One region of the Peribacillus sp. FSL P2-0133 genome, then DNA from elsewhere that is predicted to be linked to it. Evidence: riboswitches for the same ligand, from Rfam matches in the RefSeq annotation. Region 1 holds a riboswitch; the other holds the start of a gene.

The links. Region 1 has a riboswitch for ZMP and ZTP ahead of MKY17_RS22575 (phosphoglycerate dehydrogenase). Riboswitches for the same ligand answer to the same signal wherever they lie in the genome.
Region 2: it holds a riboswitch for ZMP and ZTP, as region 1 does, so the genes downstream of both, MKY17_RS16735 (APC family permease) here and MKY17_RS22575 (phosphoglycerate dehydrogenase) in region 1, are expected to answer to the same signal.

Annotation. Positions count from the first base shown of each region.
Region 1 covers NZ_CP150254.1:4,698,236-4,705,543, reverse strand. The annotation lists gene MKY17_RS22610 (alpha/beta hydrolase) at 1-75, shown strand, start outside; gene MKY17_RS22605 (DUF1801 domain-containing protein) at 157-546, shown strand; gene MKY17_RS22600 (PTS glucose transporter subunit IIA) at 626-1,117, shown strand; gene MKY17_RS22595 (hypothetical protein) at 1,237-1,815, opposite strand; gene MKY17_RS22590 (VOC family protein) at 2,405-2,821, shown strand; gene MKY17_RS22585 (GNAT family N-acetyltransferase) at 2,888-3,418, opposite strand; gene MKY17_RS22580 (ATP-dependent metallopeptidase FtsH/Yme1/Tma family protein) at 3,547-3,990, shown strand; ZMP/ZTP riboswitch at 4,573-4,651, shown strand; gene MKY17_RS22575 (phosphoglycerate dehydrogenase) at 4,789-5,988, shown strand; gene MKY17_RS22570 (hypothetical protein) at 6,188-6,355, opposite strand; gene MKY17_RS22565 (hypothetical protein) at 6,352-6,513, opposite strand; gene MKY17_RS22560 (hypothetical protein) at 7,113-7,308, opposite strand, start outside.
Region 2 covers NZ_CP150254.1:3,495,047-3,502,354, reverse strand. The annotation lists gene MKY17_RS16765 (Virginiamycin B lyase) at 1-48, shown strand, start outside; gene MKY17_RS16760 (Vat family streptogramin A O-acetyltransferase) at 74-727, shown strand; gene MKY17_RS16755 (DUF1697 domain-containing protein) at 822-1,367, shown strand; gene MKY17_RS16750 (sigma-70 family RNA polymerase sigma factor) at 1,815-2,339, shown strand; gene MKY17_RS16745 (hypothetical protein) at 2,336-2,689, shown strand; gene MKY17_RS16740 (MepB family protein) at 3,746-4,255, shown strand; ZMP/ZTP riboswitch at 5,304-5,382, shown strand; gene MKY17_RS16735 (APC family permease) at 5,435-7,027, shown strand.

The DNA.
Region 1 (7,308 bases):
CCATTGAATACTTCAAGGTCGATTACCATGCTAGAAGGTGTAATGAATAGAATGGAAGAGTTCTTAAAAAAATGACTCCTTACATGAGCACGGGTTGGTGGAGAGGAAAAATGTTATAATAAAGGTATTGTAGCTGGTTTTATGAAAGGAGAAATCATGGAAGGAACCAATACTTTTCATTCAATTGATGAATACATTATACAATTTCCCGAAGAAGTTCAGGAGATATTAAAAACTTTAAGAAAAGTCATAAAGGATGCAACGCCGGAGGCAGAAGAAAAGATAAGCTATCAAATGCCTACCTTTGTTTTATATGGAAATCTGGTACATTTCGCTGCCTATAAAAAACATATAGGTTTCTATCCAACTCCAAGCGCGATCACTGCTTTTGAAGCTTCATTATCTGAATATAAATGTTCAAAAGGGGCCGTTCAGTTTCCGCTAAACAAGTCAATTCCTTATGAATTAATAACCGAGATGGTTATATTTAGAGTGGAAGAGAACAAAAAGAAGAAAGCAGAAGGGAAATTGAAAAAGAAAAAATAACAGAAACAATTATCGGAATTCACTAAATATTTAACATTTGATTGTGAGATTCAAGACGATAGAGAAGGGTGGAAATGGTATGTTCAAAAAATTATTTAGTAAAAAAGAAAGTGTGGAACAGCTGCTTGCTCCTATTAATGGACAAGTAATAAATATTGAAGATGTTCCGGATCCGGTGTTTTCCGGTAAAATGATGGGGGATGGAATAGCGATACTTCCTGAGGAGGGGTTGGTCGTATCTCCAATCGATGCAGAAGTAATCCAGGTTTTTCATACTAAACATGCACTAGGCCTCCGTACAAAGCATGGCATTGAATTGTTGATTCATATTGGACTGGAAACAGTTAACCTTAAAGGTGAGGGATTTGAAGTCCATGTCGCAGAAGGGCAAAATGTAAAAGCAGGAGACAAGCTTGTAACATTTGATATCGATTTTCTAAAATCCAAAGCTCCAAGCATCGTAACTCCGATTGTTATCACGAATGGCGAGCTAGTTGAAAAACTGGAAAAAACAAATAGTACCCAAGCGAATATTAATGAAACCGAGATAATGAGTGTTTATTTAAAGTAAAACAAAAGGTGGTCAGGTGCCTTTTAGTGAAATAGAGTCTTCTAAACATGAAAAACAGTCCTTGCTGGCGAATGCTGGCAAGGACTGTTTTTACTTCAGCTTCACTTAGCACAGGTGAACTATTCCAAGTGCACATGCCCTAAATCACTACTAAAAGATTTAAGATCGTTAATTAACTGGTTAATATTTTGGCTTGGACCGTTATCATAAAGAGCATTTCTAAATTTTAAGTACTTAGTTCCCTTTTCTATTAAACTATTCAATAATAAATTTTCAGGGAATCTTAGTGTGGATTTCTTAGGAATATCATTCCATTCCTTGCTAGCGAAACCATGGTACCATGTAAATGATATGGCAGGATTTTGTTCCATTAGCCTTTTCATTTGCCAATCCATAGAGCGTTCAGAAAAGCCAAAGTTGCCAATACCGGTATTTAAACAATCATACATTGCCTGTAAAATGGAAAGCCAAATACCATCAACATCATCCCAATCATAAAAGCTCGAGAGAAATTGACCTTGATAAGATATAATGACCGTGCCGTATAAGGAAGTTCCTTTTGAAGTAAATAACTGCTGATTTCCCAGTTGTTTAGCACTTGAGTGATGGATTGGGATAAAATCTCCGTTAGCTAATAAATGTTTATTAACAAGGGCATCATAACTGCTTTTTGATATATATGTTTGAATAGTAACCATCAATGAACCACCTATCCCATACGGTAATTGTCGTTTCCCATCTGTTTTTGAACTGTGCTGCATTTGCAAAACGAGGATTGCTCTTACTTTCATAATAGGCGATGCTTCGAGCGGTTGGTTAGCTATCGGAGGACGAAATGATTGGGCTGAATCCCGGTAAAATAACTGAAATCAAAACCAAAACCAGTAAAGAGAAATGTTCCGGACACTTTATGTTTTGATACTATTTTTCATATGCTTACCTCCTTGAAATTATTTAATTTTAGTAAAACATGGATCTAGATAGTTTTTATTTCAAAAAAGACAAGGTGTGTTTTAGTTTTGAAACCAGCTGGTATTGCAAAAGGGCGGCAGTCTGTTGAAGAAACAAGGGAAGTGGCAAATACTCCTTGAAAATTGTTAAGGTAAACTCCCAGGACGTTTTATAATTGAATCATCCTGTTTAATATTTGAGATAAACTTTTAGGCAGGTGAATTATGGAGGTTGTATCTGCTTAAAGTGAGTGTAATGAATGCTGCAAGCAGGATAATCGAAAAATGCAGCGAATAGTAGGTGTGTGAACAAATAAATCAAGCGAGGGTGAATTGGATGGGAGTTCAAGCAGAAAAGATTTTTGTAAACTTGCCAGTTAAAGATTTGGATGCCTCAGTAGAATTTTTCACAAAGGTCGGTTTTGAGTTTAACGAGCAAATGACCAATGAAAATGCAACATGCATGGTTATCAGCGAGTCCATATATGTCATGTTATTGGTGGAAGAATACTTTAAAACGTTTACCAAGAAAGAAATCCCTGATTCTGCAGCAAGTACGGAAGCCATCGTCGCCCTGTCCGTTAAAAGTAAGGCAGAAGTCGATGAAATCGTGAATAGGGCACTGGATGTTGGCGGAAAGCCTTTCAATGAAGCCATTGATCATGGTTTCATGTACGGTTGGAGTTTTCTGGATATCGACGGACATTCTTGGGAAGTATTTTACATGGACGAAAGCGGATTTAATCAAAATTAAATCAAATGCAAGACACAATCCTTCACGAAGGACTGTGTCTTTTTTTGAAGAGTTAAGTACGTGATCTTATCTGGAGCTCATTCGTAACAATACAGGGCTAATGTCTTTCCACTCATAAACCAATAGATTCAAATCTGCGCCAGCCATTTTGATTTTTTCGGTTTTAAGCAATTCAGCACCAAACGCCTCATAGAAGTATCGAGATTTATTATCTTCAAGCACCTCAACGAAAATTGTCTTAAATCCCAGTTCGTCGAAATTAAAAAATAATTCTTTGATGAGTTTCTTACCTAGCCCCATTGTTTGAAAATGTTCGAGAATATATATCGCAGTTAAATCACCCGAAGCCTCATCTTTATTTTTTTCCCTTTTCCCGCCACTTATGAATCCAACTATTTTCCCCTCGTTATTTTCAGCAACATAAACATAATTTTCATCATTGGATATATTCTTTTTCCATAATTCCTTCCTTTGCCCATAAGACAGATTATCTAAAAAATCACTCGGCAGTATATCTTTATAAGTGGTTCTCCAGCAATCCACATGGACTATTGCTATCCCTTCCGCATCAGCCACCGTTGCCTCTCTTATTAGCAAATTGATTCCTCCTTTTTAGGTTTGCTATACTTCCTACTTTTTACTAATATCATAATAGCTTAATTGTTAATAATTAACTATATATGATACTATTGCCTATAGTTTGTTTATGTGGGAGAAGGTATGAGATGAAGCGGATTTTCCGTAGTAAAGTATTTTATTTATTAATCTTCTTGGTTACCTTGGGGATTGTGCTGGTTTTTAACAATGACAAAGAACCGCCTGAGAAATTGAGTGAAGATGAATTTTTTACAACTTTAGAAGATGGGAAAGTGACATTTTTAAAGGTGGAGCCACAAAATAGTGTTTATGAAATAAGAGGTCAGCTGGTAGGGTATGAAAAGGATCAATACTTTATCACGTCTGTACCAGATAGTGAAATTTCGCTAGACAAAATGAATAACGCCGTAAGGGAACATGATATAGAAAAAATTGAGTTTATACCAGACACAGAGACAAGCGGATGGGTCACCCTTCTTACAACAACGATTCCGTTCGTGATTATTTTCATCCTATTTTTTGTCATTTTACTATTTACAGTTGTAATAAAAAGATTGAACCGTCCTAGATAATAATGAAACTCTCCATTTTTTCGGAGATAAACCTATAGAATTCGTCGATATAATCCAATTTTCGGAGATAAACCTGTAGAATTCGTCGATATTTCTCATTTCGGAGATAAACCTGTAGAATTCGTCGATATATTTCAATTTTCGGAGATAAACCTGTAGAATTCGTCGATATATTTCTCATTTCGGGGATAAACCTGTAGAATTCGTCGATATATTTCTCATTTCGGAGATAAACCTGTAGAATTCGTCGATATATTTCTCATTTCGGAGATAAACCTGTAGAATTCGTCGATATATTTCTCATTTCGGAGATAAACCTATAGAATTCGTCGATATATTCCAATTTTCGGAGATAAACCTGTAGAATTCGTCGATATTTCTCATTTCGGAGATAAACCTGTAGAATTCGTCGATATATTCCAATTTTCGGAGATAAACCTGTAGAATTCGTCGATATATTCCAATTTTCGGAGATAAAACAATAGAATTCGTCGATATTTCTGGTTAGTTGTGGCTTCTGCAAAAAAAAAGAAAATGATATTGAAGATTGCTGAATAGTTTGATAGAATAAAATAAATGAAAAAGACTATGTGCAACTGGCGAAACACGGATAACCGTGAGGGAACACATAGTGTCGTAGCCGTTCGCCTGGGCAGAGGTAAGGGATTTTATCCCTTGCCTCTTTCTGTATATTAATAGATAGTGAAGGTTTAAAGTATGCAGATTTTCATGGGCTTAAAAATCTTGTCAGTATTTTGAAATTTCAAAACTATCATAGTCAAAAGAGGAGCAAACAAAATGAGCACATTACTTTTAGAAAAAGTCAAAACGATCAAAGCGTTAAATAATATTGCCGAAAGCGGGCTGAATGTATTCAATAAAGGCGATTTTAAGGTCGATAATGACAGTGAAAACCCTGATGCGATCGTTCTTCGCAGCTTTAACATGCATACTATGGAATTCGGCGATCAGTTAAAAGCAATCGCAAGGGCAGGAGCTGGAGTCAATAATATTCCGGTCGACAAATGCACCGAGCAAGGAATTGTCGTTTTCAATACACCTGGTGCTAACGCAAACGCTGTAAAAGAAATGGTGCTGACGTCATTAATGGCTTCATCTCGTAACCTTTTTGCAGGTGTGGCCTGGACAAAGACGCTTGAAGGCGAAGGAGAACAAATTCCAAAGCTTGTTGAAACAGGAAAGAAACAATTCGTTGGTAAAGAAATCAAGGGGAAAACTCTTGGCGTAATCGGTTTAGGTGCGATCGGTGCACTTGTAGCGAATGATGCCCTGGATTTGGACATGGATGTCATTGGGTTTGACCCGTTCATCTCTGTTGATACAGCTTGGAACTTGTCCCGCAATGTACAGCGCGCCATGACGATTGAAGAATTGTTTGCAGAATCTGATTATATTACAGTACACGTTCCATTAACTGACGACACAAGAGGAATGTTTAACCAAGAAACATTCAGCATCATGAAGCCAGGCGTCCATATCTTGAATTTCTCACGCGGCGAGCTAGTGAATGAAGATGATATGCAAGCTGCACTTGAAAGCGGAAAAGTAGGCAAGTTCATTACTGACTTCCCGAATGAAAACGTGTTGAAAATGAATAATGTCATTCCGATTCCGCATCTTGGTGCCTCTACACTAGAATCAGAGGAAAACTGTGCCATCATGGCAGCTCGTCAGTTGAAGACCTTTTTAGAAACAGGGAACATCAAGAACTCTGTGAATTTCCCAAACACTTCCCTTCCTTATACAGGAAACCGTCGTGTGGCAACTTTCCACGAAAACGTTCCGAACATGGTTGGGCAAATCACACTGGCTATATCTGGCTTTAATCTGAACATCGCTGACATGGTTAACAGAAGCCGTGGGGGATATGCATATACGATCATCGACATTGACGGTGAAGTAAACGGCGATATCATTCCTGGCTTGGAAGAAAAAATCAAACAAATCGAAGGCATCGTTACAACTCGTATTATCTAATTGAGATGATAAATGGTGAAAGCCTCAATTCCTTTAAGGAGTTGGGGCTTTTTTTAGGATTTATTAATGATTTTTGAACAAAAAAAGCCACTTATTGTGGTGATCATATTACACTGACTCACGTGTTGAGAACCTAGGGTCTACAACGAACTCAGCCTGGCAAGGGTTATATCGAATTTCTCCAAGATATAAAAATCTGTCATGGTTTCACATCCGTTTTATCTTCAAAATGTACAAACAACATCAAGTAGATTGCGAATAGAAGATGCAAATAAAGTGGAATGTTTTTATCGTTTTGAATGACAACAAATATGTAAATTCCATATAGCAAAATTGGAATGGTTAAAAGGATTCTGAGCTTAGTCATAGGTCATCCTCCCAGTTATCCTCGAATAATAAGACATCAAGCATTTGAGCCACTTGAAAATCCTTTTCTGCGATTGCGTTTATTAAACTTGTACAATTATTTTCCCTAAGTACATCTGCTAATAATTGTAAATCCATTGTCATTACTGCTGGTTTCATAGTTTCATCCTCCTAATTTACTAAATATTCTGTCACTTCCGTTACTACAATAGTATGAAGTACAGGGAAAACGCTGTCAATCTATATTCCATCTGTACTCATTTTGAATTAATGGATTCAAAATTTATCTACCAAAATCACTACCTCATATATATATATACTTAGTGAGATAGGTAAAATGGTACATTTCCTTATTCAGAAGGCACCCCCCAACAAGGGAAGCATTGCGTTCAGCTGAACACTAGCGAAGATGCCAGGGAGCAACTTATTGCGAACCTGAATCATTGGAGTCACTGGTGTGCCTCCTTGCTTCCGTTCACTTCATTGCATGGCCTTTTTCCTTTGGGAAAGGGTTTTTTTTTTTTGCCCTCCTAACTTTTAAAATATTATTAATAAAATGATAGTATATGCCTTATTTTTTATGTAGCAGTGTAAATAAGTTATGTAGGCATCTGGATTACATCAAAATGTATTAATGTGATGGGAAATTTATTTATAACATTTGAAAAGATGACGTATCAAAAGTAAAAGAATCGCCCCTATGAAATACAGAGACGATTCCTTATGTTAAACACCCTTTCCACACAGAACGGATTACCCTAAATGGTCCTTCCCAAAAAATTCTGATGCTGATGAAGGATATTCGATGTTAAAAAAGCTCCAACAGGAGGTAATTGCTCGGTATAGGCGCTACCGCTAGCAGGAAATTGATTCAAAGCTATATCAGTGGTGGCAATCCAAGACCCAGATTCACCTGCTTGCAGAGAGGGAGGCTTCATAAGAAAACGTCCTTGT
Region 2 (7,308 bases), 1.2 Mb from region 1:
TGGTTCGCTGAGGAATGCAATAAGTTAGGCCGGTTAAGCTTTGAATAAAAACCTTGAAAGGTAGTGAATATCTATGGAATCAAATAAGCAGCATGGACCGAATCCTACAGATAAATATCCGATTAAAGGAAATAATATTTTACAATTTATTAAAAATACAATTACTAGACCAAATATTATTGCAGGTGAATATTCTTATTACGATGCAAAAAATGGAGAATCCTTTGAAGATCAAGTCTTGTATCATTACGAATTTTTTGGTGATCGACTTGTTATAGGGAAATTTTGTGCCATAGCACCCGGTGTGACGTTTATTATGAATGGAGCTAATCATAGGATGGATGGCTTCTCCACTTATCCGTTCAATATTTTTGGACAAGGTTGGGAGAAATACACACCAACGCTAGATCAATTGCCGTTTAAAGGGGATACGATAATTGGAAATGACGTCTGGATTGGGATGGATACGGTCATTATGCCTGGAATCAACATAGGTGATGGTGCTATTATAGCAGCCAAATCAGTTATTACTAAAGATGTGGAACCATTTACAATTGTCGGAGGAAATCCTGCAAAGAAAATTAAAACCCGTTTCTCAGAAGAAATCATTAGCAAATTGCTAGAAATAAAATGGTGGGATTTAGATATTGAAGTTATTTCAGATCATATTGGTTTGATAGTAAATGGAGATATAGACAATCTAGAAAACCTGAAAAATAAAATATGACAAAATAAAAACTGTCTATAAGGCCCAGTGACAGGGTTCTTGCTCTAATCCGTCAAATGTTTAATATAAAATGCAAACTAATAGGAGGATTATCATGGTCTATGTCGCACTGCTTAGGGGAATCAATGTTGGTGGGAAAAATAAAATTAACATGAAGTTGCTTAAACAAGCTTTTGAACGAGTGGGTATGAGCTCTGTAGCTACATATATCAATTCAGGTAATATTATTTTCACAGTGAATGGCCAATCAAAAACAACAATATCCCATATTTTAGAAGAGGCTATACATACAAACTTCGGATTACAAATCAAAGTTTTAGTCCGTAGTTTTGATGATTTTAAAAAAGTCATACACTCCCTTCCAGAGTCATGGACGAACGACCAACAGATGAGAAGCGATGTGCTGTTTTTATGGGACGAAATTGATGATGAGTCAGTGCTCAATAAGCTGGTCATCAAACCAGAAATTGATACGGTGAAATACGTTCCTGGAGCCATTCTATGGTCGGTTGAAAAAAAAAATATTACCAAATCCGGTATGACTAAACTCGTTGGTTCAAAGCCATACCAACAAATAACAATCAGAAATGTAAATACAACTCGCAAAATATACGAACTTATGCAAGCTGCACAGGTGTGAATTACATGATACTAGCAAGAATTATTTTCTAGTAATTGGAAACTATCTGACGGATAACTATCAGAACCCTGTCAATGGGCCTATAACACTCGTTATGGTAACAAAAAAGGTTAGGTACTTTTTTAGATATCCAACCTTTTTTTGCTGATAAGAGACTTTATGAAAGTTCATGAAAGTTCTGCAATAAACACCAGTTGAATTAAATTAATCGATCTTCAACTATAGGGCGCGATTCTTTAATAAGGTTCGCTTTTCTTAATGAACTAACGGGTGCGTTAGCTGAATAAGAAGGCCGCCAATTGGCGGCCTTTTTCACGTATGAATCTTAGCATTATCATACATTCGAATTAAAGTGAAAAAATGGAAAATGTTTAAATGAAATAAAAAAAGTAAAGCCAAATACTCTAGGTTTTCGTCTAATATTTGTAATAAGAGAAAAAGAAGGTGATGAAAATTGAAAGGTTAGTTAGAAAAGCACAAAAGGGTGACAAAAACGCTTTTGAAATATTATTTCAAAACTATAAAGAGGAAATATATCGAACTGCTTTTATTTATATGAGAACTCAAGAAGATTCATTAGATATTGTACAAGAAGTAGCTTATAAAGCTTTTAAATCGATTAAATTCTTAAAAGAACCAAAGTACTTTAAAACATGGTTAATAAAGATTGTTATAACTTGCTCTATTGATATGTTAAGACAGCATAATAAAGTTTTTTCCATTAAACCCGAACACATGGAACTAATAACTATTGGTGAAGAAGAAGATAACGCATTATCTTTGTATTTACAAACTTTGATTGAAGAGATTAGTGAAACTGAAAAAAGTGTTATTCTTTTGAAATATTTCCATGATTACACTTTAAATGATATCGCAATAACATTGGATATGCCTTTAGGTACAATAAAAACCACCTTGTATAGAGCATTAGAAAAGTTAAGAAAAAGATTAAGTAAGGAGGATATCCTATGAAAAATAAAATAAAACAAGAACTTGAAAATATTGAAATACCCAAAGAGTTCGAACTGATGAGTCAAAAAGGAATTAACAAAGCCTATAGTGAAATGAATAACAATAGAAAAAGATCAAAATGGTTAATTGGGTTTATTGCAAGTGCTGCAATTCTATTGCTTAGTATTGGATCATTGTCAACACCCGTTGTAAAGGCATCCATTCAAAACGCTCTAAATGAAATACTGGCTGATAAATTTCAAAAAATGGAAAATGGAAGCGAAATACTACCCGAAGAAGTACTAGTAAGTGTTGAAGAAAACAGCAATGGAGAATTAATCACAACATATATTTCTGGTAGTCAAGAATGAACTGAAAATGAAAACGGGGATTTTTCAGTATCGGATGGTAAAACTATCGCTACTTACACAAAAAAAGATAATAAATTTTTAATTGAAGCAAATGATAATCCTGGACCACCTATTGAATCAAAGATATTTTCTGAATTTGAAAAAGAAAAAATTCAGTCGTTAGGGACGAAAAAAATATTAGGTAGAGATGCAGAAGTCTACAAAATAACAATATCAAATGAAGAAACACTTGAGCTTTGGTTTGATAAAACTATTGATGTTTTAGTAAGAGAGGTACAGATTATTAAGGGTAAAACTTATGAAGAAGGTAAACTAATTTCACTTAAAACAATAGATAAGAAAACTAATTTGGACCTGTTTAAAATCAAAGCGCCTAAAGAGGCAAATATAATTGATCATACAAAAAAGTAAGCTAGGATTTTTCCTAGCTTACCTTTTAATTTAATATGCTGCAAACGATAGATAATGATAAGTCTTTTTACCAACTTGTCCATCAACCGTTAATCCTCTTCTCTTTTGAAAAGCTTTAACGGCTCCTTTAGATCCATCACCATATTATACCATCAGCTGTACCTGTAATGAGGAGGTACATGATCTCACCGAGGTCCATAGCCATATTAAAAAGGCCCCAAATTGTTGGCCTTTTTAATATGCGATTCTTTATATTATCATACATTCGTTCTCGAGTGAAAAACTGTCCTTAATTAACTAACGGGGCAGGATAGTTGCATAAGAACTGGTATAATTTAGAGAAAAGTAGAGTGTAGAGGTGAATTATGGCTTTCCTTATATTAGCAATCTTATTAATATTTTTATTTGATTTCACAAAAATGAGAAATCAAAATCAAACAATAATTAAACAGAATGAAAAGGTTATCTCTCTGTTGGAAGAGATTAAAAATAAAAAAGCGTAGTTCTTAACCTAACAGGAGCAATAAAGAAGTTGCTTTGGCACATCTTTGTCTTATGGAACTAACGGGGCAGGATAGTTGAAGAGTACTGTTTGATCTTTATTCAACAATTGGGCCATTTTGTTTGAAATTTAGGAGTGAAGAAATGAATAATTTTTTTACAGCATTAACTTATGTAAATAAAATGATTTATGAGTCGAATCACTTAACTGTAAAGTCAGTTCAAGAAGAGAAGCAAAATTCTAAGTATGGTGCTGGTACATTTCAATTATCTTCTAAGACAGTTCGATTCAGAATTGCGAATATAACCCCTACCAAAGTAGGGCAGTTTGTTGCATTTTGGGAAAAAGACGAAAATAATAAAAATCAACCCTACTTATATGAGGAAGCCCCTGATTTATTAGTTATAACTACCTTTAAAAATGAAAATGAGTTTGGTCAATTTATTTTCCCAAAAGAAATTCTTTTAAAACAGAACATTCTTAGGTCTACTTCAACAAAGGGCAAAATGGCAATAAGAGTTTATCCTAGCTGGGATAGTCCGAGTAGTAATCAAGCGATGAAAACTCAAAAATGGCAGTTACCCTATTTTGTTGACATGTGTAATCCGAATAAATTACCCTTAGAAAAAATATTAGAACTCTATTCTTTTTAATCCTCTGCAATCGGGCGCGATTCTTGAAGAATTTTCGCTTTTCTTAATGAACTAACGGGTGCGTTAGCTGAAGATCAGAGCTGTCTTTAAGGCAGCTTTTTCTTTACGGAACTAAAGGGGCAGGGTAGTTTAAGAAGCATGGTGTACTCGTACACTATCTGGAGTTAGCATAGTTTTTCATGGACACATTTTAGTTAAGTCCTTACAATGATTTTTGAGAGGATGTGTCCGTCTTGGAAGGTAAGAATACAGGTAAAATATAATAATGAATTCAAGAAGACTATTGTAGATCTTCATTCGGGTTCGGGGTCGTTTCCTAGCCTTGGTCGCAGCAAGTTATTACATGCTGAAAATGATAAACGAACACCATTGGATGTTAAATCCGAGGATGATATTTCCAGTTAAGAAGCCTCGTGCCATTTCAATAAAAAGATGAGTGATACGATTTATTTTATTATAAGGATTTAGGGACATCATCTAGTTTAAGGAAATTTAATCTACGTTCATCACTCTAGCTATGCCGAGTGTGTTTCACATTAGTTAAATATAATAGACACTAATTAAAGTTGTGCATAAATTTTGGACAAACCAAAGTGAGATAAAGAGAGATCTTCATCCCTCAGATATTTTCCCCAACTTGTGCATGGCTTTTTTTGAGGAAGAAAAGAACAGTTATTGTAGAAAAATGCTCAATAAAGGTATGGATTATTCCAGGTATTTCCTCTGTTGGAGATTTTAACTATCTGGTTCATTACTCCTATGTAAATGTTGTTGGGATATAATTTGTAAAATATGAACGGTTTATTTTGTGCATATAAGCTCTTAAAGATTTTTAAGTATAATTTTAAAGAGAAAAAGATTATATTGATGTAGCATGTGTTCTGGAAATCGAATGTTTGTTTTTGAACTTTAATTCACCTAATTTTTTCAAATTAAAAAGAATATTGATAGGGAATTACGAAAAATCAATGGGAATATTAATAAAATATAAATATTTTTAAAGTATTGTGAAATTTAAAATAATCCTATATACTAAAAAAAAAACTATTTTCCTATATGTAACTGGCGCAACATGGAGTACCATGGGGGAGCATATAGAGTATAAGCCGCGCGCCTGGGCAAACACTTGATTTATAGATCAAGTGTTTTTTATTTTCCTAGGAAGAGGTGTAGGTAGAGATGAGTAATATGCATAGAAAAATGGGGACTTTTGCTTTAATTATGACAGGTATTGGTTCTATTATTGGCTCTGGTTGGTTGTTCGGAGCGTGGAAAGCTGCACAGATTGCAGGACCAGCAGCTATTTTTTCTTGGATTATCGGTATGGTTGTAATTTTATTTATTGCATTATCTTACGCAGAGCTTGGGGCAATGTTTCCTGAAGCTGGAGGAATGGTTAAGTATCCTCAATATTCGCATGGCTCTTTTATTGGATTTATAGCTGCGTGGGCGAACTGGATATCTATCGCTTCGACTATTACCGTTGAGGCCATTGCTTCGGTACAATATATGAGTACGTGGCCTTGGGAATGGGCCAGATGGTCTCATTCTTTAGTTGATAACAATATCTTAACGACTAAAGGATTATTCATAGCTTCTTTACTATTATTGTTCTATTTCTTCGTCAACTATTGGACAGTTAACCTTTTTGCTAAGGCAAATTCATTTATTACTATTTTTAAATTAATTGTTCCAGGTGTAATGGCAGGATCCTTATTTTTTGCTGGATTTCATGGTGAAAACTTTACAAGTTCTCAAGGTATCGCACCATATGGTTGGGCAAGCGTTTTAACAGCAGTAGCTACTTCTGGTATCGTGTTTGCGTTTAATGGATTTCAAAGTCCCGTAAATATGGCAGGAGAAGCGAAGTCGCCGAATAAGTCTATACCTATTGCTGTTATTGGGTCTATTCTAATTGCAGGTTTTATATACGTTATTTTACAAGTTGTGTTTATCGGTGCAGTTGATCCGTCTATGATCGTGAACGGATGGAGTCATCTGAATTTCAATTCACCTTTTGCTGATTTGGCAATTGCTCTTAGTCTAAACTGGTTAGCGATTGTATTGTATGTAGATGCGTTTGTATCACCGTCTGGTACAGGAGCTACTTACACAGCTACAACTTCGCGTATGCTTTATGGAATGCAGAAAAATGGGTACTTACCGAATATCTTTGGTACATTACATCCACTTTATGGTGTTCCTCGTCCAGCGATGTTATTAAACTTAGGCGTATGTTTTATCTTTTTATTTTTATTCCGCGGATGGGGCGTACTTGCTGAAGTGATTTCAGTTGCTACACTTATCTCGTACATCATGGGGCCAGTTGCATTGACAACATTAAGACGTACAGCTTCTCATTTTAATCGTCCATTTCACTTAAAAGGCGCTTCTATTATTGCACCTTGTGGATTTGTTTTCGCATCGCTTACTTTATACTGGGCGCGTTGGCCATTAACAGGAGAAGTCGTTTTCATCATTGCCATTGGACTACCTATTTACTTTTATTATCAAGCTAAAAATAAGTGGAATGGATTCAAAAAACAATTTTTATCAGGTGTTTGGATGCTTCTTTACTTAGGTTGTATGATTTTCATTTCTTATATTGGAAGTGAGAAGTTCGGCGGAAAAAATATTCTTACATTTGGTTGGGATATGGTGGTCATCGCATTTTTAGCACTTGGTTTCTATTGGTGGGGAGTCAAGAGCGGGATTAAAACAGAATACATGGCTGAGGCTGAAAAAATTAACAAAGAATTTATCAATAAATAACTTTTATAGTAGACACCGCAATATGAGTAAAAAGAAAACATGGTTACTTTATTACCATGTTTTCTTTAGTTTATAAAAAATTTTTTATAGGTGGATTCATCATGGAATATTATAAAATTATTTAAAATAGTGGTAAAGAATCGAAAATAGTGCTTTTACTGGGTTGTTAGTTTAATAAGAATACTCTGCTTCAGCAGGTTATAATACCCCTTAATATGATAAGTACTTAATAAGGATATTGTAAGAAGAAAAAGGAATATAGGAAGAAGAAAGTTAAACAA